3 regions of the Klebsiella africana genome follow, and region 1 is predicted to be linked to each of the others. Evidence: predicted binding sites of a transcription regulator. Region 1 holds the regulator's gene; each other region holds the start of a gene.

Region 1 (9,805 bases):
GTCAGATAGCTGCGATTGTTGGTCTCCAGCATCGGTAACCATAGCTCAAGATAGCTCCGGGTCTGGTAGATAAAGTTGTGCACTTCGGTATGCCGGTCGAGGAAGGCGGCTACAGGTTTATCCAGACCGGTCATCGGGCGCAGTTTCGGATCCCAGTGCGGGTTGGGCAGGAAGCGCACGTCAAAGACGTAATCGGCATCGATCGGGATACCGTGCTTAAAGCCGAAGGATTCGAAGACCATCGTCAATTCACGCTCGCGTTTGCCTAACAGGCGAGTACGCAGCATCTCGGCCAGTTCATGCACCGACATTTCGGACGTATCGACGATCAGATCGGCGCGGGAGCGCAGGGGCTCCAGCAGATCGCTCTCTTCGTCGATGGCGCTTTCCAGCGACAGATTCTTGCTCGACAGCGGATGCAGACGACGGGTGTCGCTGTATCGGCGAATCAGGGTATTGCGGTCGGCATCGAGAAACAGCAGCTGCGGCGAAAAGCATTCCGGCAGATTCTGCATCGCCTGCTCGAAGATCTCCGGTGATTCCGGCATGTTACGCACGTCGATGCTGACGGCCGCGGAGATATTGCGGTCAGCCAGCGACCGCGCCAGGTCTGGCAACAGCACGACCGGCAGGTTATCCACGCAGTAAAAGCCCATATCTTCCAGCGCTCGCAGAGCGACGGATTTCCCCGAGCCCGAGCGGCCGCTGACGATCATCAGTACCATGTACCGTTTCTCCTCAGTACGATAAAGGATAAGGTGCGACTGCCGTTATGCGTCATCGCTGCTTCCTGCTTCGGTGATGATCTCATACAACTCTTCATCGCTCTGCGCCGCGCGCAGGCGACGGCAAATCGCTTTGTCCGCCAGCCGTTTGGCCACCAGGGAGAGCGTATGCAGATGAGTCTTTGTCTGGTCGGCCGGCACCAGCAGCGCGAACAGCAGATCAACAGGCTGATTGTCGATCGCGTCGAAGGCGATGGGGGTTTCCAACTGGACAAAAACACCGACAGCACGCAGCGTATCCTCTTCCAGTTTACCGTGAGGAATGGCGATACCATTGCCGATCCCGGTACTGCCCATTTTTTCACGGGTGAGGATCGCTTCGAACACCACCTGCGGCGGCAAACTTAACTGTTTGGCGGCCAGTTCGCTAATGATTTCCAGAGCACGCTTCTTGCTCTGGCAGTGAACCTGGCTACGGGTACATTCCTGGTTCAGGACGTTGCTCAGTTGTAGAGCCGAATCGTTGTTCATCATAATTTCACCTGAGCGCCCCCGCGCCCGCCGCCGATGGTACCTAGCAGCGGACGCAGAGGGGCCCGGACAATTAGTGTTGTTTTAGTTTATCTTTGTGCTTCGTTAACTGTCTTGCCAGCTTATCAATAAGACCATCGACAGCTGCATACATATCCTGCCCTTCCGCACTGGCATGGATTTCGCCACCGTTGACATGCAGATTCGCGTCCGCAATTTGCGTCACTTTCTCTACTTTTAACACAATATAGACCTGATTGATCCGGTCGAAAAATTGCTCCAGCTTGCTGAACTTCGCTGTAACGAAGTCGCGCATGGCGGGAGTGATCTCGACGTTGTGTCCTGTAATGTTGAGCTGCATAGTGTCTTCCTTATCGGTTGTGTCAGACCAGTTGTTTACGCTGGTTTGACGGCGGGATGGATAAAGACTCTCTGTACTTTGCGACAGTGCGGCGCGCCACCATGATACCCTGCTCGGACAGCATGGAAGTGAGCTTGCTGTCGCTCAACGGCTTCGCGGGGTTTTCCGCGGCGATTAACTTCTTCACCAGCGCACGAATGGCCGTCGACGAGGCTTCGCCGCCGCCTTCGGTATTCACATGGCTGGAAAAGAAATACTTCAGTTCAAAAATACCGCGCGGACTGTGCAGATATTTTTGCGTGGTCACACGGGAAATCGTCGATTCATGCATCTCGACGGCCTGGGCGATATCGGCCAGCACCATCGGCTTCATATACTCTTCACCCTGCTCGAAAAAAGCCTGCTGTTGTTCAACGATGCAGCGGCTGACGCGCAGCAGGGTATCGTTGCGGCTTTCCAGACTTTTAATCAGCCAGCGGGCTTCCTGCAGATTGCTACGAATGAACTGGCCGTCGGCGTCATTGCGGGCGTTGTTGCCCATGGCTGCATACTGTTGATTAATTTTCAGCCGGGGAATGCTGTCGGCGTTGAGCTCCACGGTCCAGCGGCCGCTGACCTTGCGCACCAGCACATCCGGGATGACATATTCCGGTTCGCTGGTCTGAATGGACTGGCCAGGACGCGGATCCAGGGACTGGATCAGGTTCACCGCCTCTTTCAGCACCTCTTCTTTCAGGCGCGTCACCCGCATCAGGGTGCGGAAATCATGGTTTGCCAGCAGATCGAGATGATCGCTGATAATCAGCCGAGCCTCTTCCAGCCACGGCGTCTCTTTGGCGAATTGCGACAGCTGGATCAGCAGGCAGTCGCGCAGATCTTTTGCCGCGACGCCAACCGGATCAAAACGCTGGATGCGCTTCAGGACCGCTTCCACCTCTTCCAGGCCGATCTCGTCATCGCCGATGCTGTCGACGATATCTTCAATCTGAACGGTGAGGTAGCCCGTATCGTCGACGGCGTCGACGATGGAGGTGGCAATTGCGCGGTCGGTGTCGGTGAAAGGCGTCAGCTCAACCTGCCACATCAGGTAATCCTGAAGCGTCTGGGTGGTTTCACCTTGATAGACAGGTAGTTCGTCGTCCTGATAGTCGACGCCGTTACCCGACGGCGTGCCGGCGGTATAGATCTCATCCCAACTGGCATCGAGGGGCAGCTCGTCGGGCATCTCTTTTTGCTCAAGCGCATCGACGGTATCGAGGGACTCGCGGTCCTCCACCTCTTTTGCCTCTACCTCGTCGTGAAGATCGGTTTGCTCAAGCAACGGGTTACTTTCCAGCGCTTGCTGGAGCTCTTGCTGGAGTTCTAACGTGGACAACTGCAGCAAACGAATCGCCTGCTGCAGCTGCGGCGTCATGGCAAGCTGTTGGCTAAGCCTTAATTGCAAACCTTGCTTCATGTTCAGGGTAAATATCTCCGGCTAAAACGTCTGTAACCTCTACCCTATCAGAGTCTGAAGTCTTCCCCAAGATACACGCGCTTAACCTGCTCATCTTCGAGGATCTGCTGCGGTGTACCATGAGCGATAAGGTGTCCCTGACTGACAATATACGCGCGTTCGCAGACCGCGAGGGTCTCACGGACGTTATGGTCGGTAATCAGAACGCCGAGACCGCTGTCGCGCAGGTGCTCAATGATGCGTTTGATATCGATAACGGAGATCGGGTCAACGCCGGCAAACGGTTCATCCAGAAGAATAAATTTTGGGTTTGCCGCCAGCGCGCGGGCGATTTCAACGCGGCGGCGTTCACCACCGGAGAGCGCCTGACCGAGGCTGTCGCGCAGGTGCTCAATATGAAACTCTTCCATCAGCTCTTTGGCACGATCTTCCCGCTGTTCGCTGCTCAAATCGTCACGGATCTGCAGAACCGCCATCAGGTTGTCATAGACGCTCAGGCGACGGAAAATGGAGGCTTCCTGCGGCAGATAGCCGATGCCCCGGCGCGCGCGCGCGTGCAGCGGCAGCAGACTGATGTCTTCGTCATCGATAATAATATTGCCCGCGTCGCGCGGCACAATGCCGACCACCATGTAGAAGGTAGTGGTTTTACCGGCGCCGTTCGGGCCGAGCAAGCCGACAATCTCCCCGGAGTTAACGGTGAGACTGACATCTTCCACCACGCGGCGGCCTTTATAAGCTTTGGCGAGATTCTTCGCAGTTAAGGTTGCCATAACGAATTAGTTACTCTTCTTTTGCTGGTTGCCGCTTTTGTCCTGCAGCTCAGACGGCACCAGAACGGTGGTGACGCGTCGACCTTTGTCGCTGAAGGCCTGCATTTTTTGCTCTTTCACCAGATAGGTGATCTTATCGCCCTTGATATTGCTGTCGAGCTGCTCAAGGTAAGCGTTGCCGGTTAGCACGACGTAATCGTTCTGCAGCTCGTAGCGCATTTTCGACGCCCGGCCTTTTACCGGTTTGCCATTATCCTGCATCTGATAGAACGTGGCCGGGTTACCAAAACCTTCGATCACCTCTTTGCCTTTCTCATTGCCCGGACGGGTGACCACCACTTTATCCGCGTTAATCTTGATCGTCCCCTGGGTCACGACCACGTTACCGGTGAAGGTGACGACATTGCCCTGCATGTCCAGCGACTGCTGATCGGACTCGATGTGGATCGGCTGATCGGTATCGCCCGTCTTGGCCAGAGACGGCAGGCTGGCGGCCAGTAACGCGCCGGCGAGCGCAATCTTAAGGCTGAGTTTGTTTGTTCTGAATTTCATAAGAGGTTCTCACCTTTTCAATCAGCTCGGCATTTTTACTGCGAAGGTTTCCACGCATTTTCAGGCCGCTGGAATTAAATGTGGTGCCGTATAACGTCACCATGTCATCGGAGGTAACGTCCTGCGTTACCAGATTTATTTGGGCGTTATCCGTCGTAATTTTGCGCAGTTGAGAATCCGGCGCGAGCGCATTCACCTCAACGTGCCCGTAAAGATAGAGCATCCGGTCATTCGTCAGCTTCGCTTTGTCTGCCCTGATCGACCAGGTCGGCACCTTATTGGTATCAAAGGTGGTCATGACCGGTTTGGTAAACCAGGAGACCTCCTGATCGGAAAAATACTCCACGTGTTCGGCAATCAGCCGATAGCTCAGGGCACCTTCCGGACTGTACACCACGGTGTCGGTATGTTCGCTTTTATACGTCGGGTCGTTGGGATTGACCTCCGGCTGGGCCGTGTCGTCCGTATTCGCCAGATTCAGGCCGATGAGGATCAGCGCAAGCAGCGACAGTAAAATGATAACCCAACGTCTGGTTTTACTCATATTGATTGCCCTTTGGCCTCATCCAACTTGCCCTGCGCCAATAGTAACAAATCGCAGACTTCACGTACCGCGCCACGGCCGCCATTAATCCGGGTGATGTAATCGGCGCGCGGCAGCAGCAGCGGATGCGCATCCGCAACGGCGACGCTAAGGCCTACTTCGGCCATCACCGGCCAGTCAATCAGATCGTCACCGATGTAGGCGACTTCGTCTGCGCACACACCCAGTCTGTCCATAAGATCGCGGAACGCCAGCAGTTTATCCGACTGCCCCTGATACAAATGCGTGATGCCCAGCGTCTGACAGCGATCTTCTACCAGTTTAGCTTTTCGCCCGGTAATAATCGCCACTTCAATACCCGAGGTCAGCGCACAGCGGATACCATAGCCATCACGGACGTTGAACGCCTTCAGCTCCTCGCCCTGATTACCCATATAGATAAGCCCGTCGGATAATACACCGTCGACATCGAGGATCAGCAAACGGATCTTCGCCGCGCGATCGAGAAACGTCTGGCTTACCGGCCCGTAGCAGGTTGCTAACTGAGCATCAGCATTATTCATTATTTTTTCCTTACTTACACTACGCCCGCGCGCAGCAGATCGTGCATATGTACCACACCCAGCAGATGGTCGCCATCGGCAACCAGCACGCAGGTAATATGACGGGATTGCATCAGGTTAAGCGCATCCACCGCCAGGGTGCCGGGACGGATGCGGATCCCTCCCCGGGTCATGACGTCGGCAATGCTGGCATCGCGCATATCGACGCCGGTATCGAAGACCCGGCGCAGGTCGCCATCGGTGAAAATGCCGATGATATTCATATTGTCATCGCAGATGGCAGTCATGCCTAAATTTTTACGCGTGATTTCCAGTAGCGCATCACGCAGGGTGGCCTGTAAGCCGACGTGCGGGATTTCATCACCGGTATGCATAATATCATTGACGCGTAGCAACAGCTTACGACCAAGTGCGCCACCCGGATGAGACAGGGCGAAATCTTCGGCGGTAAAGCCGCGGGCTTCCAGCAGAGCGACGGCGAGGGCATCGCCCATTACCAGCGCCGCGGTGGTGCTGGAGGTGGGCGCCAGCCCTAACGGGCAGGCCTCTTTGGGCACTTTCACGCACAGGTGAATATCCGCCGCGCGCGCCATGCTGCTCTCCGGTCGACTGGTGATGCAGATAAGTTTCACCTGCTGGCGTTTCAGAACCGGGATCAGCGCCAGTATCTCATTCGATTCGCCAGAGTTTGACAGCGCAATCACCACATCCTGCGGCGTTACCATACCTAAATCACCGTGCGCGGCTTCACCGGGATGGACAAAAAATGCTGAGGTACCGGTACTGGCGAAAGTGGCGGCCATTTTGCGGCCAATGTGGCCAGATTTGCCCATCCCCATCACCACGACTTTTCCGCCGCAGCGGAAAATGGTTTCGCAGGCATGGGTAAAATCTTCATTTATATATTGATCGAGCTGGGCCAGACCTTCACGTTCAATTTCCAGCACCTGACGGCCTGCCTGTTGAAAGTCAAAATCCGTGGGCAAATCTATTTGCGACATGATGTTATCCCGAGTCATTCAACGAAGAGCGGCGCTGTCCAGAACAGCATCGCCAACCAAACTACAAAGCCGCCGACCAGCAGTGCGCCAACCAGTCGTCCCGGCTGCTGCTGGCGGCGCCAGCACAGTACCGCGAAGATCAGACTGACCAGCAGCATCACGCCATAATCGCGGGTAAAGGCTTCAGCGGCAAAAGTCCCCGGCGCAATCAGCGCGGGTAGCCCCAGCACCAGCGCAATATTGAGGATGTTTGCGCCGATAATATTGCCGATGGCAATATCATCTTCTCCTTTCCGCGCGCCAGCGATGGCGGTAGCCAGCTCTGGCAGGCTGGTGCCGATAGCGATAACCGTTAAGCCGACGGTCAGTTCGCTGATGGCAAAAAAGTTCGCCAGTACCGTCGCGTTATCCACCACCATACGGGTGGCCATCGGCATGACAATCATCGCCACCCCTAACCAGAGCAGAGCGACCGGCAGCGACCCTTCGCGTGGCAGTTCCGCCAGCTGTTCCCGGGTCAGACTATCGCTTCCCTGGCGCTCCGCCAGACGAGCGATTTTGATGGTGAACAGCAGCCAAAGAAACGCTAGCGTCAGCAAAAATAGCCCATCGAGACGGGAAAGTTGTCCATCGTAGAGCACCAGTCCCGCCAGCACGCTCACCAGCAACATTAGCGGTAATTCGCGGCGCAGAATATCAGAATGCACGGTAAATGGCCTGAGTAAGGCGGCGAGACCGAGGATCAGTAAGATATTGGTGATGTTGGAGCCGAGCGCAGTGCCGACCGCCAGATCGGTCTGCCCGTGCAGCGAGGCCGCGGTGGAAACCATGATCTCTGGCAGGCAGGTGCCAATACTCACCACCGTCATACCGATGATCAGCGGCGGGATCCCCAACATGCGACACAGAATAGAAGCGGCATAGACCAGACGATCGGCGCTGTAGACAACCAGCAATAAACCAATAATTAACAGAGCCGTCGCTAAGAGCATCTAAAGTCCTTTCTTCAGGTATAATCGTCGCCTCGCTGGGTTATCCCTACGCAGCGTAACGAATTCTTAATTTTGACTTTATGTGTGCCAAAAGTAAAACAAATGCCAGCTTTCGCTAACCTGTGCAGGTAAGATTCTGTAAAAATGTTGTGATTGTGGCGTAAGAAAGGGCCATGCTTGCCCGTCAGGTGTTTAGTAAGGATGATTTTATGAGCCAAACTCAGGCGAATTTAGTTGAAGTGCGCGGTATCCGCTTTTCTCGCGGCGATCGTGTGATCTTCGACGACATCTCGCTGTCGGTGCCGCGCGGTAAAATTACTGCGATTATGGGACCTTCGGGGATCGGCAAGACTACCCTGTTACGCCTGATCGGCGGGCAGATCCCGCCGGACAGGGGAGAGATCCTGTTTGATGGCGAGAACGTGCCGCAGATGACACGTTCGCGTCTTTATACGGTGCGTAAGCGGATGAGCATGCTGTTCCAGTCCGGTGCGCTGTTCACCGATCTCAATGTCTTTGATAACGTTGCCTATCCGCTGCGCGAACATACGCATCTCCCTCCTGCGCTGCTGCATACGACGGTAATGATGAAGCTGGAAGCGGTGGGGCTACGCGGTGCGGCGAAGTTAATGCCTTCCGAGCTTTCCGGCGGGATGGCGCGCCGTGCCGCGCTGGCGAGAGCCATTGCCCTGGAGCCGGATCTGATTATGTTCGACGAACCGTTCGTCGGGCAGGATCCTATCACCATGGGCGTGCTGGTGAAGCTAATTTCTGAACTCAACAGTACGCTGGGTGTCACTTGCATCGTGGTTTCGCATGATGTGCCTGAGGTGCTTAGCATCGCGGACTACGCGTATATCGTGGCGGATAAAAAGATTGTCGCCCACGGTAGTGCCCAGTCGCTGCGGGAGAATGCCGATCCTCGGGTTCGTCAGTTCATTGATGGTATTGCCGACGGTCCGGTACCGTTCCGTTATCCGGCTGGCGACTATCACCATGATTTATTAGGCATAGGGAGTTGAGCGACTCATGCTGTTTAATGCGCTGGCCGCGCTAGGGCATCGCGGGATTAAAACTACCGCGACGTTTGGACGCGCCGGATTAATGCTTTTCAACGCCGTTGTCGGCAAACCAGAGTTTCGCAAGCACGCGCCGCTGCTGGTTCGTCAGCTCTACAACGTTGGCGTTTTGTCGATGCTGATTATTATTGTCTCGGGCCTGTTCATCGGTATGGTGCTCGGGCTGCAGGGGTATCTGGTTTTAACTACTTACAGTGCAGAGACCAGTCTTGGCATGCTGGTGGCGCTGTCGCTGCTGCGCGAGCTGGGGCCGGTGGTTGCCGCGCTGCTGTTTGCCGGGCGCGCCGGGTCGGCGCTGACCGCCGAGATTGGCCTGATGCGGGCCACGGAACAGCTCTCCAGTATGGAGATGATGGCGGTGGATCCGCTGCGTCGCGTCATTTCTCCACGTTTCTGGGCCGGTGTCATTTCGCTGCCGCTGCTGACGATTATCTTCGTCGCGGTGGGGATCTGGGGCGGTGCGCTGGTGGGCGTGAGCTGGAAGGGCATTGACGGTGGTTTTTTCTGGACCGCGATGCAAAACGCCGTCGACTGGCGAATGGATCTGGTCAACTGCCTGATTAAGAGCCTGGTATTTGCCATTACGGTAACCTGGATTGCGTTATTCAATGGTTATGACGCTATCCCCACTTCCGCCGGGATTAGCCGGGCGACAACGCGCACCGTGGTGCATGCGTCGCTGGCGGTTCTGGGGCTGGATTTTGTGCTGACTGCGCTGATGTTTGGGAATTGAGTTCATGCAAACGAAAAAAAATGAAATCTGGGTAGGGGTATTCTTACTGGTAGCGCTGCTGGCGGCGCTGTTTGTCTGCCTGAAAGCGGCGAACGTCACCTCGCTACGTACCGAGCCGACTTATCGTCTTTATGCGACCTTCGATAACATCGGCGGCCTGAAGGCGCGTTCGCCGGTACGCATCGGCGGTGTAGTTGTGGGGCGGGTAGCGGACATCACCCTCGACCCGAAAACTTATCTACCACGCGTAGAGCTCGATATCGATCAGCGCTACAACCATATCCCGGATACCAGTTCTTTGGCGATCCGCACCTCGGGCCTGCTTGGCGAGCAGTATCTGGCGCTGAACGTCGGTTTTGAAGACCCGGACCTCGGGACGACTATCCTTAAAGACGGCGGCACTATCCAGGACACCAAGTCCGCCATGGTGCTAGAAGATCTGATTGGTCAGTTCCTTTATAACAGTAAGGGCGGCGACAATCAGAATTCTGGCAA
Region 2 (9,805 bases), 610 kb from region 1:
AATTTCATCCAGGAACAGCGTACCGCCGTCAGCCTGTTCAAAGCGACCCTGACGGACGGTATTGGCGCCGGTAAAGGCTCCTTTTTCATGGCCGAACAGTTCGGACTCAATCAGGTCCTTGGGGATCGCCGCCATATTCAACGCGATAAACGGCGCTTTTGAACGTGGGCTATGGCGATGCAGGGCATGTGCGACAAGCTCTTTACCGGTACCGGATTCGCCATTGATCAGCACGCTGATGGATGAGCGCGACAAGCGGCCAATAATACGAAAGACATCCTGCATAGCTGGCGCTTCGCCAATGATATCGGCGGTTGGGCTACTTATCGGCGCATTTCGCGGCTGCTGTTGCTCCTGATAGTGGCTTATCGCCCGGTCGACGAGGGCGACGGCTTCATCGATATCAAAAGGTTTGGGCAGATAATCAAACGCGCCCTGCTGATAAGCGCTGACCGCGGCGTCCAGATCGGAATGCGCAGTCATTATGATGACCGGAAGCATTGGATGGCGCTGCTTAATCTGTTTGAGCAGCGCCAGACCATCCATTCCCGGCATACGGATATCTGACAGCAGTACATCCGGGGTTTTGGTGGTGAGGGCATCTAGCACCTCATTGCCGCTTTCGAACGTTGTGCAGCTCAAGCCGGCCCCGGTGAGCGCGCGTTCAAGCACCCAGCGGATGGAGCTATCGTCATCAACGATCCAGGCTATCCCTCGTTGCATAAACACCTCTACTTCCGAATAGGCAGGTATACCGAAAATTCGGTATGACCCGGCCAGCTGGTGAATTCAATTTTGCCGGAGTGCTGATCGATAAGGCTGCGGGCGATAGATAAGCCCAGGCCGGTACCGCCTTCGCGACCGCTGACCATTGGATAGAACAACGTATCCTGGAGATGGGGCGGAATACCCGGGCCATTATCTTCAACGTCAATACGGGCGGCGAGGCGATAACGCACCCCGTGCAGCGTCAGCTGGAAAGCGGTGCGGGTGCGGAGAACAATTTCGCCCCCTTCCGGCCCCAGCGCCTGCAGCGCATTACGGACGATGTTCAGCAACACCTGTTCAATTTGATCCGGGTCGTGGGGCAGTTCCGGTAGGCTGGGGTCGTAATCGCGGACCAACTTCACGTTGTCCGGCAACTCCATGGAAACCAGTTTGACTACCCGTTCGGCGACTTTGTGGATGCTTTCGGTAACGTGCATGCCCGGATGCTGTGGTCCGAGCAGGCGGTCGACCAGATTTCTCAGCCGGTCGGCCTGCTCAATGATCACTTTGGTATATTCCGTTAGCGCCGGGTCGGGCAGTGCTTTGCTGAGCAGCTGGGCCGCGCCGCGCAGGCCGCCTAACGGATTTTTTATCTCATGCGCCAGGCCGCGGACGAGGTCGCGGGCGGCGACCTGCTGCGCATGCTGCAGCTGCTCCTGGCTCAGGCGGCGCTGATTATCCATCGGCGCCATTTCCAGCAGAATAAAGCCTTCCGGCAGCCGCTGGGCGGTCAACGACAGGATGTGCGAACGGCCATCGATAACCAGCGTCACTTCGTTATCAGTAAACCCCTGGCCCGCCTGCAGGCTTTCCTGCATCAGCCCGATATTCAACGAAAAATAGCTCAATAGCTCAGGTAACGGGGTGCCAAACAGCTTGCGCGAACTCTGCGCCAGCAGCTGCTGCGCCGCAGGGTTGGCAAAGTGCACCGCCAGGTCATCATCGACCAGTAAAATACTGTTGATAAGGGAGTTAAGGATCTGCCCAGCATCGGGCAGTGTGCCTGTTGCCATTCGACAGTCTCCTGAAAATGAGTGCACCAATTTAGTGCAGTATAGCTTTTTATCGGTAAAAAGCTCGTGAGATCAGCGTGTTGGTGGAGAAAAAAGCCCATCCTGAGATGGGCTGAAAGTTTCCACGGCAACAAAATATCCTGGGCATCTCGCGCCACAACACGACATACCCTGGATTTACAGCAAAATTAGACGCTGTAGTACAGTTCGAACTCAACCGGATGCGGCGTCATGCGTACGCGGTCGTTCTCTTCCAGACGCAGGGCGATGTAGGCATCGATAGCGTCATTGGTGAACACGCCGCCAGCGGTCAGGAACTCGCGGTCAGCATCCAGGGCCTGCAGGGCTTCTTCCAGAGAGCCGGCAACCTGCGGGATCTCTTTCGCTTCTTCCGGCGGCAGGTCATACAGGTTTTTGTCCATTGCTTCGCCCGGATGGATTTTGTTCTTGATACCATCAAGGCCAGCCATCAGCAGCGCCGCAAAGCACAGGTACGGGTTAGCAGCCGGGTCCGGGAAGCGCACTTCGATACGACGCGCTTTCGGAGAGGTCACCACCGGAATACGGATAGAGGCAGAGCGGTTACGGGCAGAGTAAGCCAGCATAACCGGCGCTTCGTAACCCGGGACCAGACGCTTGTAGGAGTTGGTGGTCGGGTTCGCCAGGGCGTTGATGGCTTTAGCGTGTTTGATGACGCCGCCGATGTAGAACAGCGCCTGCTCAGACAGACCAGCGTATTTGTCGCCGGAGAACAGGTTAGTCCCGTTTTTCGCCAGAGACATATGGCAGTGCATGCCGGAGCCGTTATCGCCGAACATTGGTTTCGGCATAAAGGTCGCGGTTTTACCGAAGCGGTGAGCGACGTTGTGAACAACGTATTTGTAAATCTGAATTTCGTCCGCTTTTTTGGTCATGGTGTTGAAGCGGGTTGCCACTTCGTTCTGACCTGCGGTAGCCACTTCGTGGTGGTGAGCTTCAACAACCAGGCCCATCTCTTCCATGATCATACACATGGTGGAACGGATATCCTGAGAAGAGTCTACTGGCGGAACCGGGAAGTAACCCCCTTTCACGCCCGGACGGTGGCCTTTGTTACCGCCTTCATATTTGGTGGAGGAGTTCCACGCACCTTCGATGTCATCGATCGCGACATGGGAGCCAGAAATAGAGGCGCCGAAACGGATGTCGTCAAACAGGAAAAATTCTGGTTCCGGCCCGAACAGGACGGTGTCGGCGATACCGGTGGCACGCAGATACTCTTCAGCGCGTTTCGCGATGGAGCGCGGGTCACGGTCGTAGCCCTGCAGAGTGCCTGGCTCGAGGATATCGCAACGGATGATCAGGGTCGGTTCTTCGTAGAACGGGTCAATGACCGCGGTGGACGCGTCCGGCATCAGGACCATGTCAGATTCGTTGATACCTTTCCAGCCACCAATCGAGGAGCCATCAAACATTTTGCCTTCTTCGAAGAATTCGGCATTTACCTGATGAGACGGAATCGTGACGTGCTGTTCTTTACCTTTGGTATCGGTGAAGCGCAGATCGACAAACTTCACTTCGTGCTCGTTCAGCATCGTCAAAACGTGTTCAGCGGACATACTTAAACTCTCCCGGATTGGTCATTGTCGTCGTGGTAACGAAAACTTCATACTGCTTAAAAGTGGCGTTGTTGCCTTAAAAAATATAAAGCGAAATCTGTGCCAACTTTTAAATGCCCCATAAAACGCTGTATCATGCGCACCATAGTGCAAAAGGACTGCACCATGATGGAGATAATGCACCAAAGTAGTGCCTCAGTGTGAACATTGAGCACCATTTTGGTGCAATTTTTGTTACGGTGCCCTTTTATCGCTCCGTGAAAGCGGTCACAAAGAAACTCTGCAATACTTGTTTGCGGAGGATGTTTGTGATCCTGTTCAGTCCTTCGCTTAATACGTGTACAATAACGCGCTATTTCTAATGCCTGAGGCAAAGTTGTGATCGAAAATCTGCGTAATATCGCCATCATCGCGCACGTTGACCATGGTAAAACTACCCTGGTTGACAAGCTGCTACAGCAATCCGGTACGTTCGACGCACGTACTGAAGCACAAGAACGTGTGATGGACTCCAACGATTTGGAGAAAGAGCGTGGGATTACCATCCTCGCGAAAAACACCGCAATCAAATGGAATGATTACCGTATCAACATCGTTGATACCCCAGGGCACGCCGACTTCGGAGGTGAAGTTGAGCGTGTTATGTCCATGGTTGACTCTGTGCTGCTGGTGGTAGATGCCTTTGATGGCCCGATGCCGCAAACGCGCTTCGTGACCAAAAAAGCTTTTGCCCACGGTCTGAAGCCGATCGTGGTCATTAACAAAGTTGACCGCCCGGGCGCGCGTCCGGACTGGGTTGTCGATCAGGTGTTCGACCTGTTCGTTAACCTCGACGCGACCGACGAACAGCTGGACTTCCCGATCGTTTACGCGTCCGCGCTGAACGGTATCGCGGGTCTGGACCACGAAGACATGGCTGACGACATGACCCCGCTGTACCAGGCGATTGTCGATCGCGTGCCGGCGCCGGACGTTGACCTTGACGGCCCGCTGCAGATGCAGATCTCCCAGCTGGACTACAACAACTACGTTGGCGTCATCGGCATCGGCCGCATCAAACGCGGTAAAGTGAAGCCGAACCAGCAGGTCACTATCATCGATAGCGAAGGCAAAACCCGTAACGGTAAAGTCGGTAAAGTGCTGACTCACCTGGGTCTGGAGCGTATCGAGAGCGACGTAGCTGAAGCTGGCGACATCATCGCGATCACCGGTTTGGGCGAGCTGAACATCTCCGACACCATCTGCGACCCGCAGAATGTCGAAGCGCTGCCGGCCCTGTCCGTTGATGAGCCGACCGTTTCCATGTTCTTCAACGTCAACACCTCTCCGTTCTGCGGTAAAGAAGGTAAGTTCGTTACCTCTCGCCAGATCCTGGACCGCCTGAACAAAGAGCTGGTACACAACGTGGCGCTGCGCGTTGAAGAAACCGAAGACGCTGATGCGTTCCGCGTTTCCGGCCGTGGTGAACTGCACCTGTCCGTTCTGATTGAAAACATGCGTCGTGAAGGTTTCGAGATGGCGGTTTCCCGTCCGAAAGTTATCTTCCGTGAAATCGATGGCCGTAAACAAGAGCCGTTCGAGAACGTGACGCTGGACGTCGAAGAGCAGCACCAGGGTTCTGTGATGCAGGCGCTGGGCGAGCGTAAAGGCGACCTGAAAAACATGAATCCGGACGGTAAAGGCCGCGTACGTCTCGACTACGTGATCCCAAGCCGCGGTCTGATCGGCTTCCGTTCAGAGTTCATGACCATGACCTCCGGTACCGGTCTGCTGTACTCCACCTTCAGCCACTACGACGACGTTCGTCCGGGCGAAGTGGGCCAGCGTAACAACGGCGTGCTGATCTCCAACGGTCAGGGTAAAGCGGTAGCGTTCGCGCTGTTCGGTCTGCAGGATCGCGGTAAGCTGTTCCTCGGTCACGGTGCGGAAGTTTACGAAGGCCAGATCATCGGTATTCACAGCCGCTCTAACGACCTGACCGTAAACTGCCTGACCGGTAAGAAACTGACCAACATGCGTGCGTCCGGTACTGACGAAGCCACGGTTCTGGTTCCGCCGGTTAAGATGACCCTGGAACAGGCTCTGGAGTTCATCGATGACGACGAACTGGTAGAAGTCACTCCGACCTCTATCCGTATCCGTAAACGTCACCTGACCGAGAACGACCGTAAACGCGCGATGCGTGGTTCTAAAGAAGATTAATTAACGCTTCTTGCTATGAAAAAGCCGCTGATTATCAGCGGCTTTTTTTTGCCTAAAAAACTTAAAAGAAATACTTCACCCCAGCGCGAATCTGGTTTTGCTCCCGGTGGTACGGCTCCACATTGCGATCCAGCCAGCGTAGTTCAAAGTAAGGCAGCCAGTTTTGATTGATCCGATACCTGAAGGTATTGGTAATTTCCCAGTGATGGTCTTTACCGTTGCTACTATTAAAGTCATTCACCCGCGTAAAATAGTGTGGTTCAAAAGTATAAGAGAATTTATCGGTGATAATAAAATTCCAATAGGTACCTACTTCGTAGGTATCATTATTATCTTGCTCACCGTTTAAGTCAGTTGAGCTGTAGTTATTGTGATTATAGCGGTTACGCACGGTCAGATTAAACCATGGGGTAAATTTGTAATTCACATCCAGATAAACCGCACCGCTGGAGCCAATGCTCTTGTCGGTAATTAGCCCTCCCGGCTGAATCGTTAATTTATCCGTTGGTCTGAATAGCGGATACCAGCCTTCGATTTCGTTATAGCCATGCTTTAACTCATCTTTGCGTTGTAGAGTATAGGTGTTGGTGAGCATCAAGCCAGCGCCCATATCAAAGTTATAGCCAACGCGCAGCATGACCTCCATCTGATCGGATGCAAGGTTATACGCCTCGCGATTTTCCACATAAGCACCAGCAAACGCAGAGGTAGAGATAACAGAGGTTAACAGAAGTATCGCGTTTATTTTTTTCATAATAAATCCATTTTTTAACGTAGGGGAGCCGCTATCCATTAAAATGGATAGAGCGGCAATAATTAAAAAAGAGGTCTTTTAGTTATTCACAATACCGGGTTGTGTTGTTTTTTTCGTTGGCCAATTTCCTCGATAATAAAAGCAAAACGGCTTTCATTGAGCTTGTAAAATAAGCCCATAGTGAATGCCGCGATAATCGCCAGACTGCAGGGCCAGAGGAAAATAAGCTGGCGTAAACCGAGTAGCGTAGTTTCACTTTGCGCAACATTGGGGATATAACCAATTTGCGTCAGCATAATTCCTGGCAAGAACCCAGCAAGCGCTGCGGAAATTTTTCGTGAAAAGGTATAACCGGTATAAACCGACCCTTCCGCACGAATACCCGTTTTCCACTCACCGTAATCAACCGTATCCGGAACCAGCGCCCAGTTCAGACTGTTAACGAAGGCAGTGCCAAAGAAGGCCATGCAGGAGAACGTCACAAATAAAAATGATGTACTTCCCCAGAAAAAGTTCAGCACATCGCCTATGGCCCACAATGCCAGTCCACCCAGGTAAACCTGCTTTTTACCGAAGCGCTTCACCGTTGTGGGGACAAGAAAAACACCCACCAGAATGCATCCCATACTGAAAAAGCCCATCCATGACAGCAGATGGATATCGTTCAGTACGTACTGGGTGTAATAAACCTGAATCGCCAGCTTGATGTTAAATGCCGCCAGCGTACACAGGTTAGCAATACACAGCACCAGCAGAGGAGGGTTACGGAAAATCGCGCAGAATGACTTGAGAATACTGGGTTTATGATGATCCGGTACGATTTCAATATAGCGCTCTTTCACCCCGCTAAAGCACCACCACATGCTGAATAACCCGCAAACGGAGAAGATCAGCGCAGCAATCAGATAGCCAAGCGAAGGTGAACTTGTAAAAAGCGCCTGAATGGGCATAAAGCCAACGGTACACAGCAGCAGGCCCAGGGTTGCGCCGCCCTGTCGCCACGCGGCGAGTTCTGCGCGCTGGTGCGGGTTTTTAGTGATGGCGGGAACCATCGCCCCGTAAGAGCAGTTCATCAGGCTATAGAACAGACCGAACAACATAAACAGCACCGTCGCCAGCCCCGTTTTCACCGTTAGCGTAAAATCTGTCGCTAAAAACTGCGCTGTGGCGACCAGCGCGACGGGGAATGAGGCATACAGAATAAAAGGCCTGAATTTCCCCTTTGCGCCGATATTACGCCGCGAGTCCAGTAATATGCCGGTCAGCATATCGGTGAAGGCAGTGAAGAACTTCGCTACCAGAAAGATGATCCCGCCGTAATATGCAGGCATCCCTAGTTCATCGGTATAAAATTTAAGCAGATACAGCGTGCCGATACACAGCATCAAATTTGAGCCGAAGTCACCCACGCCATAGGCGCATTTTTCCCGTAGGCTCAGTTTTAGCGTTAGCGGATCATGGTCAGACATAATCGCTCCTCAATAACGCCCCGTAGGGCGCTATTCATTATTATTATCAGACAGGTTGTTTACGGGCTTCTATCTCTTCAACGATACGGACATACATCTTCTCGTTAAGGTTGTAGAAACAGCCCATCGCCACGATGGTGATCACCGCTAGCGCGCACGGATAAATAAAAATCAGCTGGCGTAAGCCTTCGACGGTACCCGCCGATTGCACCACGTTGGGCACATAGCCAATCTGGGTCAGCATCCAGCCGGGGAAGAAGCCAGCCAGCGCCTGCGACACTTTACGGAAGAAGGTAAATCCGGTGTACACAGTACCTTCAGAACGCACGCCGGTGCGCCATTCACCATATTCCACCGTGTCGGAGACCAGCGCCCAGTTCAGGCTGTTGACGAACGCCGAACCAAAGAAGGCCAGACAGGAGAAAGCAACAAAACTGACCGACCCGCCGCCAAAGAAGTAGTTGAGTAGATCGCCCGCAATCCAAATCAGCAGGCCGCCGATATAAACCTTCTTCTTACCAAAGCGTCTGACCATCATGGGCATTAAAAAGACGCCAATAAAGATACAGCCCATGCTGAAAAATCCCATCCAGGAGAGGAGGATGGGGTCATTCAGGACGTACTGGGTGTAATAGACCTGAATCGCTAGCTTGACGTTAAACGCGCCGAGCGTACAGAGATTGGCAATGCACAGAATAAACAGCGGGCGGTTGCCAGCGATGGCGCGGAAGGATTGCAGTAACCCCGGCTTTTGCGCCGCATCAACGGGCTTAACTTCGACGTAGCGCTCTTTAACTCCCGCATAGCACAGCCACATAAACAGCAGGCCGAACAGGGAGAACAGCGTGGCGGCGAAGATATAACCCAGTTGCGAGTTGCCTTCGATCAGGTTCATCACTGGCACAAAGCCGACGGTGCACAGCAGCAGGCCGAGCGTCGCGCCGCCCTGACGCCAGGCGGCAAGCGAAGCGCGCTCATCCGGGTTTTTCGTTATCGCGGGTACCATCGCGCCATAAGAGCAGTTCATCATGCTGAAGAACAGTCCGTACAGCATAAATAGCACCGTCGCCATCACCGTTTTGCCGGTGATTTCAAACGGCGTGCCGACAAAGTTAGCGATAGCCAGAAGCGTAACCGGGAAAGCTGCGTAAATCAGGAATGGACGGAATTTACCTTTTGGACCGATTTTACGCCGCGAATCGAGCATAATCCCGGTGCCCATATCGGTAAATGCGGTAAAAAACTTGGCGATAAGGAAAATAATACCGCCGTAAGTTCCCGGTAAACCAAGGACATCGGTATAAAATTTGAGTAAATAGAGCGTGCCAATGTCCAGCAGGATATTGGAACCTAAATCACCCAGCCCATAGGCGAGTTTTTCTTTAAAAGGCAAGAGTAGGGTTGCCGGATTAGCTGAATTTTGACTCATTGTTATTCTCCGTTTGCCCGCGAGTCTCCCCGCGGGCGAGCCGTATTAGATGTGGCGTAAAGTGGCAAACAGTGATGCCCACTCGCTCTTCGCGCGATAGAAGACGGGAGGCTGGCCAATGGGTGCATCGACGGTAATTTCGCCACCCTGGTGAGTTTCACCGGTCCAGACGTTGACCCAGCTGTCTTCTGGCAAATACAGCGTCCAGTCGCATTTACCCTGCTCGTGAACCGGTGCAACCAGTAGATCTTGCCCCAGCAGGTACTGATATTTCAGGGTGTAGGTTGTCGCATCGTCTTCGTAGTGCAGGAACAGCGGGCGCATCACCGGCAGGCCGGAGGCGGCGTTCTGCGCAACGGCTTGTTTGAGATACGGTTTCAGGGTGGTGAAGACGGTGGTCATACGGGCAAAGTGGGCGATAGTCTCTGCATCGCCATCAAACTGCCAGTTATCGCCAGGGCGGTTACCTTCGTGGGTGCGCATCATCGGGGTGAAGGCGCTGAAGTCGCACCAGCGCAGCAGCAGCTCTTTCGTGCGCTTCATCTCAAACAGGGTTGTGTAGCCGCCGATAT
Region 3 (9,805 bases), 590 kb from region 1:
TCCCCGGTACCGTCCATGTGGCGGGCCCGGTGCCGGACGCCATCGCGCCCGGCTGCGTACTGAAATTTGTTGCTTAAAAGGAGAGAGAGATGAATCAGGTTGCTGTTGTCATTGGTGGCGGACAAACCTTAGGAGAGTTTCTGTGCCGCGGGCTGGCCGCCGAGGGCTACCGCGTGGCGGTGGTCGATATTCAAAGTGAAAAAGCCAGCCGCGTCGCCCAAGAGATCAACGCTGAATATGGCGAAGGTATGGCGTACGGTTTCGGCGCCGACGCCACCAGCGAGGCCAGCGTCACCGCGCTGGCCCATGGGGTGGACGAGATTTTCTCGCGCGTCGATCTGCTGGTATACAGTGCCGGGATCGCCAAAGCGGCGTTTATTAGCGACTTTGCGCTGGGTGATTTCGACCGCTCGCTACAGGTCAATCTGGTGGGCTATTTCCTCTGCGCCCGCGAGTTCTCCCGGCTGATGATCCGCGACGGCATTAAGGGACGCATCATTCAGATCAACTCGAAATCCGGCAAAGTCGGCAGTAAGCACAACTCCGGCTACAGCGCGGCGAAGTTCGGCGGCGTCGGGCTGACCCAGTCGCTGGCGCTGGATCTGGCGGAGTACGGTATTACCGTCCATTCGCTGATGCTCGGCAATCTGTTGAAATCGCCGATGTTCCAGTCGCTGCTGCCGCAGTACGCCACCAAGCTCGGTATCGATGAGAGCGAAGTCGAGCAGTACTACATCGATAAGGTGCCGCTGAAGCGCGGCTGCGAATATCAGGATGTGCTGAACGTATTGATGTTTTACGCCAGCCCGCAGGCGTCGTACTGCACGGGCCAGTCAATTAACGTCACCGGCGGCCAGGTGATGTTTTAACAGGTTCCCGGATGGCGCAGCGCTTATCCGGGCTACAAAACGGTAGGTCGGGTCAGGCGCTAGCCGCCACCCGACAACAAACGGTACCCGGGTTGTTCCCGGTATCACACTTTCAGGAGACATTATGGTTACCGCACTCATTACCGTCGCCGCCATCGCCTGGCTTACCCAGCTGGCCTTTGGCGGCTGGCAGATCCGCCGCTTCAATCGCGCCTTTGATAGCCTTTGCCAGCAGGGCCGGGTCGGCGTCGGCCGCTCCGCCGGGCGCTTTCAACCGCGCGCCATCGTCGCCATCGCCGTCGATGATAACGACCGCATTAGCGATACGCTGCTGATGAAAGGTTTTACTATTTTCGCCCGCCCGCAAAAAATTCCCACGCTTACCGGCAAACATATCGCGGAATTGCAACCTGATGTGATCTTTCCCCATGATCCGCGCTGTCAGAATGCACTATCATTAGCGCTTAATCCGAAACATGGGTAATTTCGTTGTAAAAGTAAATATCTTGCGAAATTATCACTTCGAAACTTAAACGCAGGATAGACGCCTATGAAACCCCGTCAGCGCCAGGCAGCCATTCTCGAGTTCCTGCAGTCGCAGGGAAAATGCTCGGTCGAAGAGCTGGCGCAACACTTCGATACCACCGGCACCACCATCCGTAAGGATCTGGTCACGCTGGAAAATGCCGGCACCGTCATTCGCACCTACGGTGGCGTGATGCTTAACAAGGATGAAGCCGATCCGCCGATCGATCACAAGACGCTGATCAACACTCATAAAAAAGCGCGCATCGCCGAAGCTGCCGTCCGTTTTATTCACGACGGCGACTCCCTTATCCTCGACGCTGGCAGCACCGTGCTGCAAATGGTCCCGCTGCTCAGCCACTTCAATAACATCACGGTGATGACCAACAGTCTGCATATCGTCAACGCCCTTGCCGAACTGGATAATGAACAGACTATCCTGATGCCCGGCGGCACCTTCCGCAAAAAATCGGCCTCGTTCCATGGCCAACTGGCGGAGAACGCCTTTGAGCAGTTCAGTTTTGACAAGCTGTTTATGGGCACCGACGGCATCGATCTGAACGCCGGCGTGACCACCTTCAATGAGGTGTATACCGTCAGCAAAGCGATGTGCAATGCCGCCCGCGAAGTGATCCTGATGGCCGACTCATCCAAGTTTGGTCGTAAAAGCCCCAATATTGTCTGCGGCCTGGAGCGCGTGGATAAATTGATTACCGATGCCGATATTGACCCTGCATTCCAGCAGGCGCTGGAAGCCAAAGGCATAGAAGTCATTATTACTGGAGAACATCATGAGTAACTTTCTGTTAGAGGCCGGACGCCAGACCCTGATGCTTGAGCTGCAGGAGGCGAGCCGCCTGCCGGAACGCCTGGGCGACGACTTCATCCGCGCGGCGGAAACCATCATCCACTGCGAGGGCAAACTGATTGTCTCCGGTATCGGTAAATCCGGCCACATCGGTAAAAAGCTGGCGGCCACCTTCGCCAGCACCGGCACCCCGGCCTTTTTCGTCCATCCGGCGGAAGCCCTGCATGGCGATCTCGGCATGCTCGATAGCCGCGACGTGATGCTGTTTATCTCCTACTCCGGCAGCGCGAAAGAGCTGGATCTCATCGTGCCGCGGCTGGAAGAAAAATCCATTCCGCTGCTGGCGATGACCGGCAAATCCACCTCGCCGCTGGCGCTGGCGGCGAAAGCGGTGCTGGATATCGCCGTGGAGCGCGAAGCCTGTCCGATGCATCTGGCGCCAACCTCCAGCACCGTCAACACGCTGATGCTGGGCGACGCGTTGGCGATGGCGGTGATGCAGGCGCGCGGTTTCAATGAAGAGGATTTCGCCCGTTCCCACCCGGCGGGCGCCCTCGGCGCGCGGCTGCTGAACAAAGTGCATCACCTGATGCGTCGCGATGAAGAAGTGCCGCGGGTCAATACCGAGGCCAACGTCATGGACGCCATGCTTGAACTCAGCCGCACCGGACTCGGCCTGGTGGCGGTCTGCGATGAAGCCAACCGCGTGCAGGGCGTTTTCACCGACGGTGACCTGCGCCGCTGGCTGGTAGGCGGCGGCACGTTAGACGATGGCGTCACGCAGGCGATGACCCGCAACGGCGTGACGCTGCAGGCGGAGAGCCGCGCGGTGGAAGCCAAAGAGCGGCTGATGAAACACAAAATCAGCGCCGCGCCGGTCGTAGATGAAAACGGCCAACTGGTCGGTGCCATCAACCTGCAGAACTTTTACCAGGCGGGGATCCTTTAAGACCCAGACGTTTCGCCAACCGATGCAGGTTGGCGACGTCCAGTTCCAGCGCGCGGGCGGTCGCCGCCCAGTTGCCCTGGTTCGCCTCCAGCGCACGGCTAATGGCTTCTCGCTGAAAAGAGTCGGTCGCCTCGCTCAGATTGACGTTTCCCGTCGCGGGCGCCGCTGCCGCTGTGTCAGTCAGCAACATCGGCGCCGCCACCGCAAACTGGAAATGCTGCGGCTCCAGGACCACTTCATCACCGGCCTGGGTGGCCCGCGCCAGCACCACCGCCCGGTGAATAGCATGCTCCAGTTCGCGCACGTTGCCCGGCCAGGACCACTGCTGCAGCCGGTTTCGCGCCGCCTCAGCCAAAATGACCCGCGCCAGCCCCATCCGCAGACGGCACTGCTCGCAGAAATAGCCCGCCAGCAGCACCACATCGTTTTCCCGCTCGCGTAGCGGCGGAACCGACAGCGGGAAGACGCTCAGGCGGTGATAGAGATCGGCGCGAAAGCGCCCTGCCACCACTTCCTGGCGCAGATCGCGGTTAGTCGCCGCCAGCACCCGCACATCGACCCGCAGGCTGCGGTCATCGCCGACGCGCTGAATATCGCCATACTGCAGCACGCGCAGCAGTTTCGCCTGCAGCGCCAGCGACAGTTCGCCGATTTCGTCAAGGAACAGGGTGCCGTTATCAGCCATCTCAAATTTACCGCTGCGGTTGCTGATAGCCCCGGTAAATGCCCCTTTCACATGGCCGAACAGCTCGCTCTCCGCCACGCTTTCCGGCAGCGCCGCGCAGTTGAGGTACACCAGCGGATTGGCGGCTCGCGGCGACCCCTGATGCACCGCCTTCGCCACCAGCTCTTTACCGGTGCCGGTTTCGCCGCTGATCAGCACGTTTAAATCCGAGGCGGCGACGATATCGATCTCTTTTTTCAGCTGCAGCATGGGCGCCGACAGGCCGATGATCTCCTGACGTTCCGGCAGCGGGTAATTCACCGCCTGCGCCGGCAGGACGTTTTGCGCCTCGAGGCGGGCGATAAGCAGCGCGTTATTCAATGCCCCGGCCACCAGCGCGGCAATTAGCCGCAGCTCTTCATCGCTAAAGCTATCGAAACGGTCGGCATCCATGCCATCAAGGGTCAGCGCGCCAATCAGCGTCTGCCCGGCAAACAGCGGCAGTCCCACGCAGGCATGGACTTTGAGGCTCTCCTGACCGGGGATCAGGCCGTCATAGGGGTCGGGCAGGTCGCTATCCGCCGGGAAGCGTACCACATCCCCGGCGCGCGCAATCGCCTCCAGCCGCGGGTGTCCTTCCAGAGCAAAGCGCCGACCTAGCACATCCTGCGCCAGGCCATCGATCGCCAGCGGCACAAACTGATGCGCCTCATAGCGCAGCAGCGCTGAAGCATCGCAGCCGAGGATCTGCCGCAGGGTGGTAATCAGGCGCGAAAAACGGTCGGTGTGACCAATATCGCTTTGTAAATCAATGGCGATTCTCGCCAGCTCGTCGACGGAAAAACTCATTGCCGCTCCATTGTCATTTTGACAATACACATTGTCATATCGACTATTTTAACCATTGTCATTTTGACAACAACTAAAATCGGAAAAAATAAAAAACAGATAATTATCAATTAATTAAAAAGTTGGCACGCAACTTGATATAAGCCAATCAACTGAATTTAAACACACTGTATTGATTGAGGTTGCTATGTCTATTGTGGTTAAAAATAACATTCTTTGGGTTGGCCAACGCGATTGGGAAGTGCGTGATTTCCACGGCACCGAATATAAAACGCTGCGCGGCAGCAGCTACAACAGCTATCTCATTCGCGAGGAAAAAAACGTGCTGATCGATACCGTCGATCATAAATTCAGCCGCGAGTTCGTGCAGAACCTGCGCAGCGAAATCGATCTCGCTGACCTCGACTACATCGTCATTAACCACGCCGAAGAGGATCATGCCGGCGCGCTGACCGAACTGATGATGCAGATCCCGGATACGCCGATCTACTGCACCGCCAACGCCATCGACTCGATCAACGGCCATCATCATCATCCTGAGTGGAACTTCCACGTGGTGAAAACCGGCGATACTCTCGATATCGGTAATGGTAAACAGCTGATCTTCGTGGAAACGCCGATGCTGCACTGGCCTGACAGCATGATGACCTACCTGACCGGTGACGCGGTGCTGTTCAGCAACGACGCCTTCGGCCAGCACTACTGCGACGAACACCTGTTCAACGATGAAGTGGACCAGATTGAACTGTACGAACAGTGCCAGCGCTACTACGCCAACATTCTGACGCCGTTCAGCCGCCTGGTGACGCCGAAAATTACTGAAATCCTCGGCTTCAACCTGCCGGTGGAGATGATTGCCACCTCCCACGGCGTGGTCTGGCGCGATAACCCGACGCAAATCGTCGAAAAATACCTCGAGTGGGCGGCGGATTACCAGGAAGATCGCATCACGATTTTCTACGACACCATGTCCAACAACACCCGTATGATGGCGGACGCCATTGCCCAGGGGATCACCGAAGTTGACCCGCGGGTGGCGGTAAAAATCTTCAATGTCGCCCGCAGCGACAAAAACGACATTCTGACCAACGTTTTCCGCTCGAAAGGCGTACTGGTGGGCACCTCCACCATGAACAACGTGATGATGCCGAAAATCGCCGGGCTGGTGGAAGAGATGACCGGGCTGCGTTTTCGCAATAAACGCGCCAGCGCCTTTGGCTCGCACGGCTGGAGCGGCGGCGCGGTAGACCGCCTGTCCACCCGCCTGCAGGATGCCGGTTTTGAGATGTCGCTGAGCCTGAAAGCCAAATGGCGCCCGGATATCGACGCGCTGGAACTGTGCCGCCAACACGGTCGCGACATCGCCCGCCAGTGGGCCCTCTCTCCGCTGCCGGTTGCTGAAGCAGCGACAACGCCGGAACCACAGGATTGCGTCTGCGCCGCCGCCGCGGCCGCTGACCTCGGTCCCATGATGCAGTGCAGCGTGTGCCAGTGGGTCTATGACCCGGCGAAAGGCGAACCTAACCAGGATGTACAGCCGGGTACGCCGTGGAATGAAGTGCCGGACAATTTCCTCTGCCCTGAGTGTTCTCTTGGCAAAGATGTCTTTGACGTACTGGCGACGGAGGCAAAATGAGTGATGGCATCGTCATCATCGGCTCGGGCTTCGCGGCCCGCCAGCTGGTGAAAAATATCCGTAAGCAGGATACGCAAATCCCGCTGACGTTAATCGCCGCCGATAGCATGGATGAGTACAACAAACCGGACCTCAGCCATGTCATCAGCCGCGGGCAGAAGGCCGACGATCTGACCCTGCAAAGCGCCGGCGAGTTCGCCGAGCAGTACAATCTGCGTCTGTTTCCCCATACCTGGGTAAGCGATATCGACGCCGAAAACCGGTTAGTGAAGAGCCAGGATAACCAGTGGCGCTACGACAAACTGGTGCTGGCCACCGGCGCGGCGCCGTTTATCCCGCCGGTACCGGGGCGCGAACTGATGCTAACGCTCAATAGCCAGCGCGAATATGGCGCAGCGCAGAGCCAGCTCCGCGATGCCAGGCGGGTGCTGATCGTCGGCGGCGGCCTGATTGGCTGCGAGCTGGCGATGGATTTCTGCCGGGCCGGCAAAGCGGTAACCGTGGTTGATAACTCCGCCAGCGTGCTGGCGGCGCTGATGCCGCCGGAAGCCAGCAGCCGCCTGCAGCATCGGCTCACCGAGATGGGCGTACATCTGATGCTGAAAACGCAGCTGGAGGGGCTGGAGCAAACCGCCGACGGCATTCGCGTCAATCTCGATCGCCAGCGCACGATAACCGTGGATGCGGTGGTGGCCGCCGCTGGCCTGCGCCCGGAAACCTCGCTGGCGCGCCACGCCGGATTGCAAATTAACCGCGGTATTGTGGTCAATAACCAGCTGCAAACCAGCGACCCGGCGATTTATGCCCTCGGCGACTGCGCGGAAATCAACGGCGTGGTACTGCCGTTCCTGCAGCCGATTTTACTCAGTGCCATGTGCCTGAGTAAAAACCTGCTGGCGCAGGCGGGGGAACTCAAACTGCCGCCAATGCTGGTAAAAGTGAAAACGCCGGAGCTGCCGCTGCATCTGGCCGGCGACACCCGCCGCGACGATCTGACGTGGAATATCGTGGCCGCCAAAGAGGGGCTGGTGGCGAAAGGGCTGGATGCCGAAAATCAGCTGCGCGCCTTCGTGGTGAGCGAAGATAAAATGAAGGAAGCCTTTGCGCTGCTCAAGCAACTGGTGAGTTGATGGTTTTCCCGGCTTGCGGCGTAAACGCCTTAGCCGGGCTACGGTATTGTCCTGGTAGCCCGGCTAAGCGCAGCGCAAGCCGGGAAAATATCCAGCCTAACGCGCCAGATTATCGTAGCCACGCCAGCGATAGTTGAGCACCGACAGCGCCCAGCAGGCGACAAACAGCCCGACCACCACAAACCCGGCGTCGCCGAGGTTGTCGTTTAACGCCCCCACCCAGCGCCATATTCCACCGCTGAGCGCAAACTTATCCATCAGCAGGCCCAGCGCCTCCAGACCGCCGATAAACAGCGCCACCACTACCGAGGTACCGGTAATGGTCATGTTGTAATAGAGCTTGCGCTGCGGCTTGCTGAACGCCCAGCCGTAGGCCCCGACCATCAGCACGTTATCGAGGGTATCCACCAGCGCCATACCGCTGGCGAACAGCGCCGGAAAGACCATAATCGACCAAACAGAAATGCCGCTCGACGCGCCGGCGGCGGAGATACCCAATACGCCGATTTCAGTGGCAGTATCAAAACCGAGGCCGAACAGGAAGCCGACCAGGTACATCTGCCAGCTGCGGCTGACCAGACGAAAGGTTTTACCAAACAGCCAGCTCATCACCCCGCCACCGCTAACAATTTCATCGCTCACCGGCTCCCCGCGCTTCCACGCCCGAAAGCTGCGCCACACGCTGCGTAAAATCACCAGGTTGATAAAGGCCATCGCCAGTAAAAACAGGGCCGACACGGCGGTGCCGATGACGCTGCCGGTGTCGTGCAGCCAGCTCATCTGCGCGCTGAAGGCCGTGGCGGTAGCGGCAATCGCCGCCGAGGCCAGCACCACAATCGATGAGTGGCCCAGCGAAAACCACGCCCCAACGGCGAAAGGCCGCCGTCCCTGCTGCATCATCTTGCGGGTCACGTTATCAATCGCCGCGATATGGTCGGCGTCCACCGCGTGGCGCAGGCCGTAGCCCCAGGCCAGCAGGCTGGCGGCCATCAGCGCGCCGCTGTCGCCAAAGGCCTGCAGCGCCCAGCACCAGGCCAGTAAGTTCGCCGCGATCAACCCCAACACCAGACCCGCGGCGCGCGGCTGCTGGCGTAAAACTGTCATTATCATGATTGTGTTCCTTGAGCCTGCCCGCGGGCGGCGGCGATCACCGCCTGACCATAGGCGATTGCGCCGTCGCCGGCCGGCAACTGCTGCGCAAACAGCAGAGTAAAATCCGCCAGATAAAAGGTCAATCGCGCCGCCAGCAGGCGGTTATGCAGCACCCCACCGCTGCAAACCACCGTGTCGATGCCGCGGGCGGTAGCGCGGTCGCGGGCCATTGCCGCCAGCCCACAGGCCAGGGCGTCATGGAATGCCCAGGCTTTCTGCGCCGGGGTCGCCTGCCAGTTCAGCCATTGTCGCCAGAAGATCGCCATGTCCAGCGCGTCGTCGCGCCACGGCAGCGTAACCGGGTGGCTGACGCCGGGGCAGCTGGCGGCCAGCGCTTCCAGCCGACAGGCCGCTTCGCCTTCATAGCTCAGGCTCTCCGGCGCACAATCCAGCGCACAGGCAACGGCATCAAACAGCCGTCCGCAGGATGAGGCGCGCGGCGCATTAATCCCGCGTTCGATGGCCTGCGCCAGCAGCGGCCAGTTGCGCTGGCGCAGGGGGGCGGTCTGCGGATAATCCTGCCAGTCATGGACAAAGGCCAGACAGTGGGCCAGCAGATTTCGCCACGGCTGGCGCGCCGCCAGGTCGCCCCCCGGCAGCGCGACGGCCGGCAGCCCGCCCAGATGTTCGCATTCGCGATAGTTGACCCGTAGGCACTCCCCTCCCCACAGCGCACCGTTTTCGCCCATGCCAATACCATCGAGAGTCAGGGCGATAACGTCGTCGCCATCAAGTGGCCAGCGGTGCTCGGCCAGGCACGCCGCGGCATGAGCATGGTGATGCAGCACCGTCTCCACCGGCAGCGGCAGGGAGGCCGCCCACTGCGTTGAGCGATAGCCGGGATGGGCATCAACCACCACCCGCTGCGGCACAAACGCGTAAATGCTTTGCATCAGCTGCAGGGCGCAGCGCCACTGCTGTTCAACGCCTTCCTCGCCAAGATCGCCAAAGTGCTGGCTCAGCACCGCTTCGCTGCCGCGCGCCAGGCAGAAAGTATTTTTCATATCCGCGCCGAGAGCCAGCAGCGGCGGGATGTCTCGTAGCCCCGGCGGTAGCGGCAGCGCATCCGGGACATAGCCCCGGGCGCGGCGCAGCATTTCACCGCTCGACCGCACCAGCGAATCATCCATCCGCTGCACGATATCGCGATTATGCAAGAGAAAGCCGTCGGCAATGTCGGCTAAGTCGTTGAGCGCCTGAGCGTTACTTAACGCTGGCGGACG

What was found. The regulator sigma-54, encoded in region 1, starts transcription at its own class of promoters, with help from an activator protein. The targets are predictions, from matches to a motif close to GTTGGCACANNTTTCGCTNT.
Region 2: a site for sigma-54 is predicted at 3,467-3,486, ahead of glnA (glutamate--ammonia ligase). Genes of this name have one in related genera too.
Region 3: a site for sigma-54 is predicted at 4,786-4,805, ahead of norV (anaerobic nitric oxide reductase flavorubredoxin). Genes of this name have one in related genera too.

Annotation. Positions count from the first base shown of each region.
Region 1 covers NZ_CP084874.1:535,106-544,910, forward strand. Annotated here, with positions in the region: gene rapZ (RNase adapter RapZ) at 1-725, opposite strand, end outside; gene ptsN (PTS IIA-like nitrogen regulatory protein PtsN) at 771-1,259, opposite strand; gene hpf (ribosome hibernation promoting factor) at 1,330-1,617, opposite strand; gene rpoN (RNA polymerase factor sigma-54) at 1,640-3,073, opposite strand; gene lptB (LPS export ABC transporter ATP-binding protein) at 3,121-3,846, opposite strand; gene lptA (lipopolysaccharide ABC transporter substrate-binding protein LptA) at 3,853-4,398, opposite strand; gene lptC (LPS export ABC transporter periplasmic protein LptC) at 4,367-4,942, opposite strand; gene kdsC (3-deoxy-manno-octulosonate-8-phosphatase KdsC) at 4,939-5,505, opposite strand; gene kdsD (arabinose-5-phosphate isomerase KdsD) at 5,520-6,524, opposite strand; gene LGL98_RS02610 (calcium/sodium antiporter) at 6,521-7,498, opposite strand; gene mlaF (phospholipid ABC transporter ATP-binding protein MlaF) at 7,708-8,520, shown strand; gene mlaE (lipid asymmetry maintenance ABC transporter permease subunit MlaE) at 8,528-9,310, shown strand; gene mlaD (outer membrane lipid asymmetry maintenance protein MlaD) at 9,315-9,805, shown strand, end outside.
Region 2 covers NZ_CP084874.1:5,166,617-5,176,421, reverse strand. Annotated here, with positions in the region: gene glnG (nitrogen regulation protein NR(I)) at 1-723, opposite strand, end outside; gene glnL (nitrogen regulation protein NR(II)) at 732-1,781, opposite strand; gene glnA (glutamate--ammonia ligase) at 1,970-3,379, opposite strand; gene typA (ribosome-dependent GTPase TypA) at 3,758-5,581, shown strand; gene ompL (porin OmpL) at 5,643-6,335, opposite strand; gene LGL98_RS24815 (MFS transporter) at 6,422-7,804, opposite strand; gene LGL98_RS24810 (MFS transporter) at 7,851-9,233, opposite strand; gene LGL98_RS24805 (alpha-glucosidase) at 9,279-9,805, opposite strand, start outside.
Region 3 covers NZ_CP084874.1:1,124,733-1,134,537, reverse strand. Annotated here, with positions in the region: gene srlB (PTS glucitol/sorbitol transporter subunit IIA) at 1-77, shown strand, start outside; gene srlD (sorbitol-6-phosphate dehydrogenase) at 90-869, shown strand; gene gutM (transcriptional regulator GutM) at 994-1,353, shown strand; gene srlR (glucitol operon DNA-binding transcriptional repressor SrlR) at 1,420-2,193, shown strand; gene gutQ (arabinose-5-phosphate isomerase GutQ) at 2,186-3,151, shown strand; gene norR (nitric oxide reductase transcriptional regulator NorR) at 3,114-4,664, opposite strand; gene norV (anaerobic nitric oxide reductase flavorubredoxin) at 4,852-6,300, shown strand; gene norW (NADH:flavorubredoxin reductase NorW) at 6,297-7,430, shown strand; gene LGL98_RS05500 (HoxN/HupN/NixA family nickel/cobalt transporter) at 7,527-8,540, opposite strand; gene hypF (carbamoyltransferase HypF) at 8,537-9,805, opposite strand, start outside.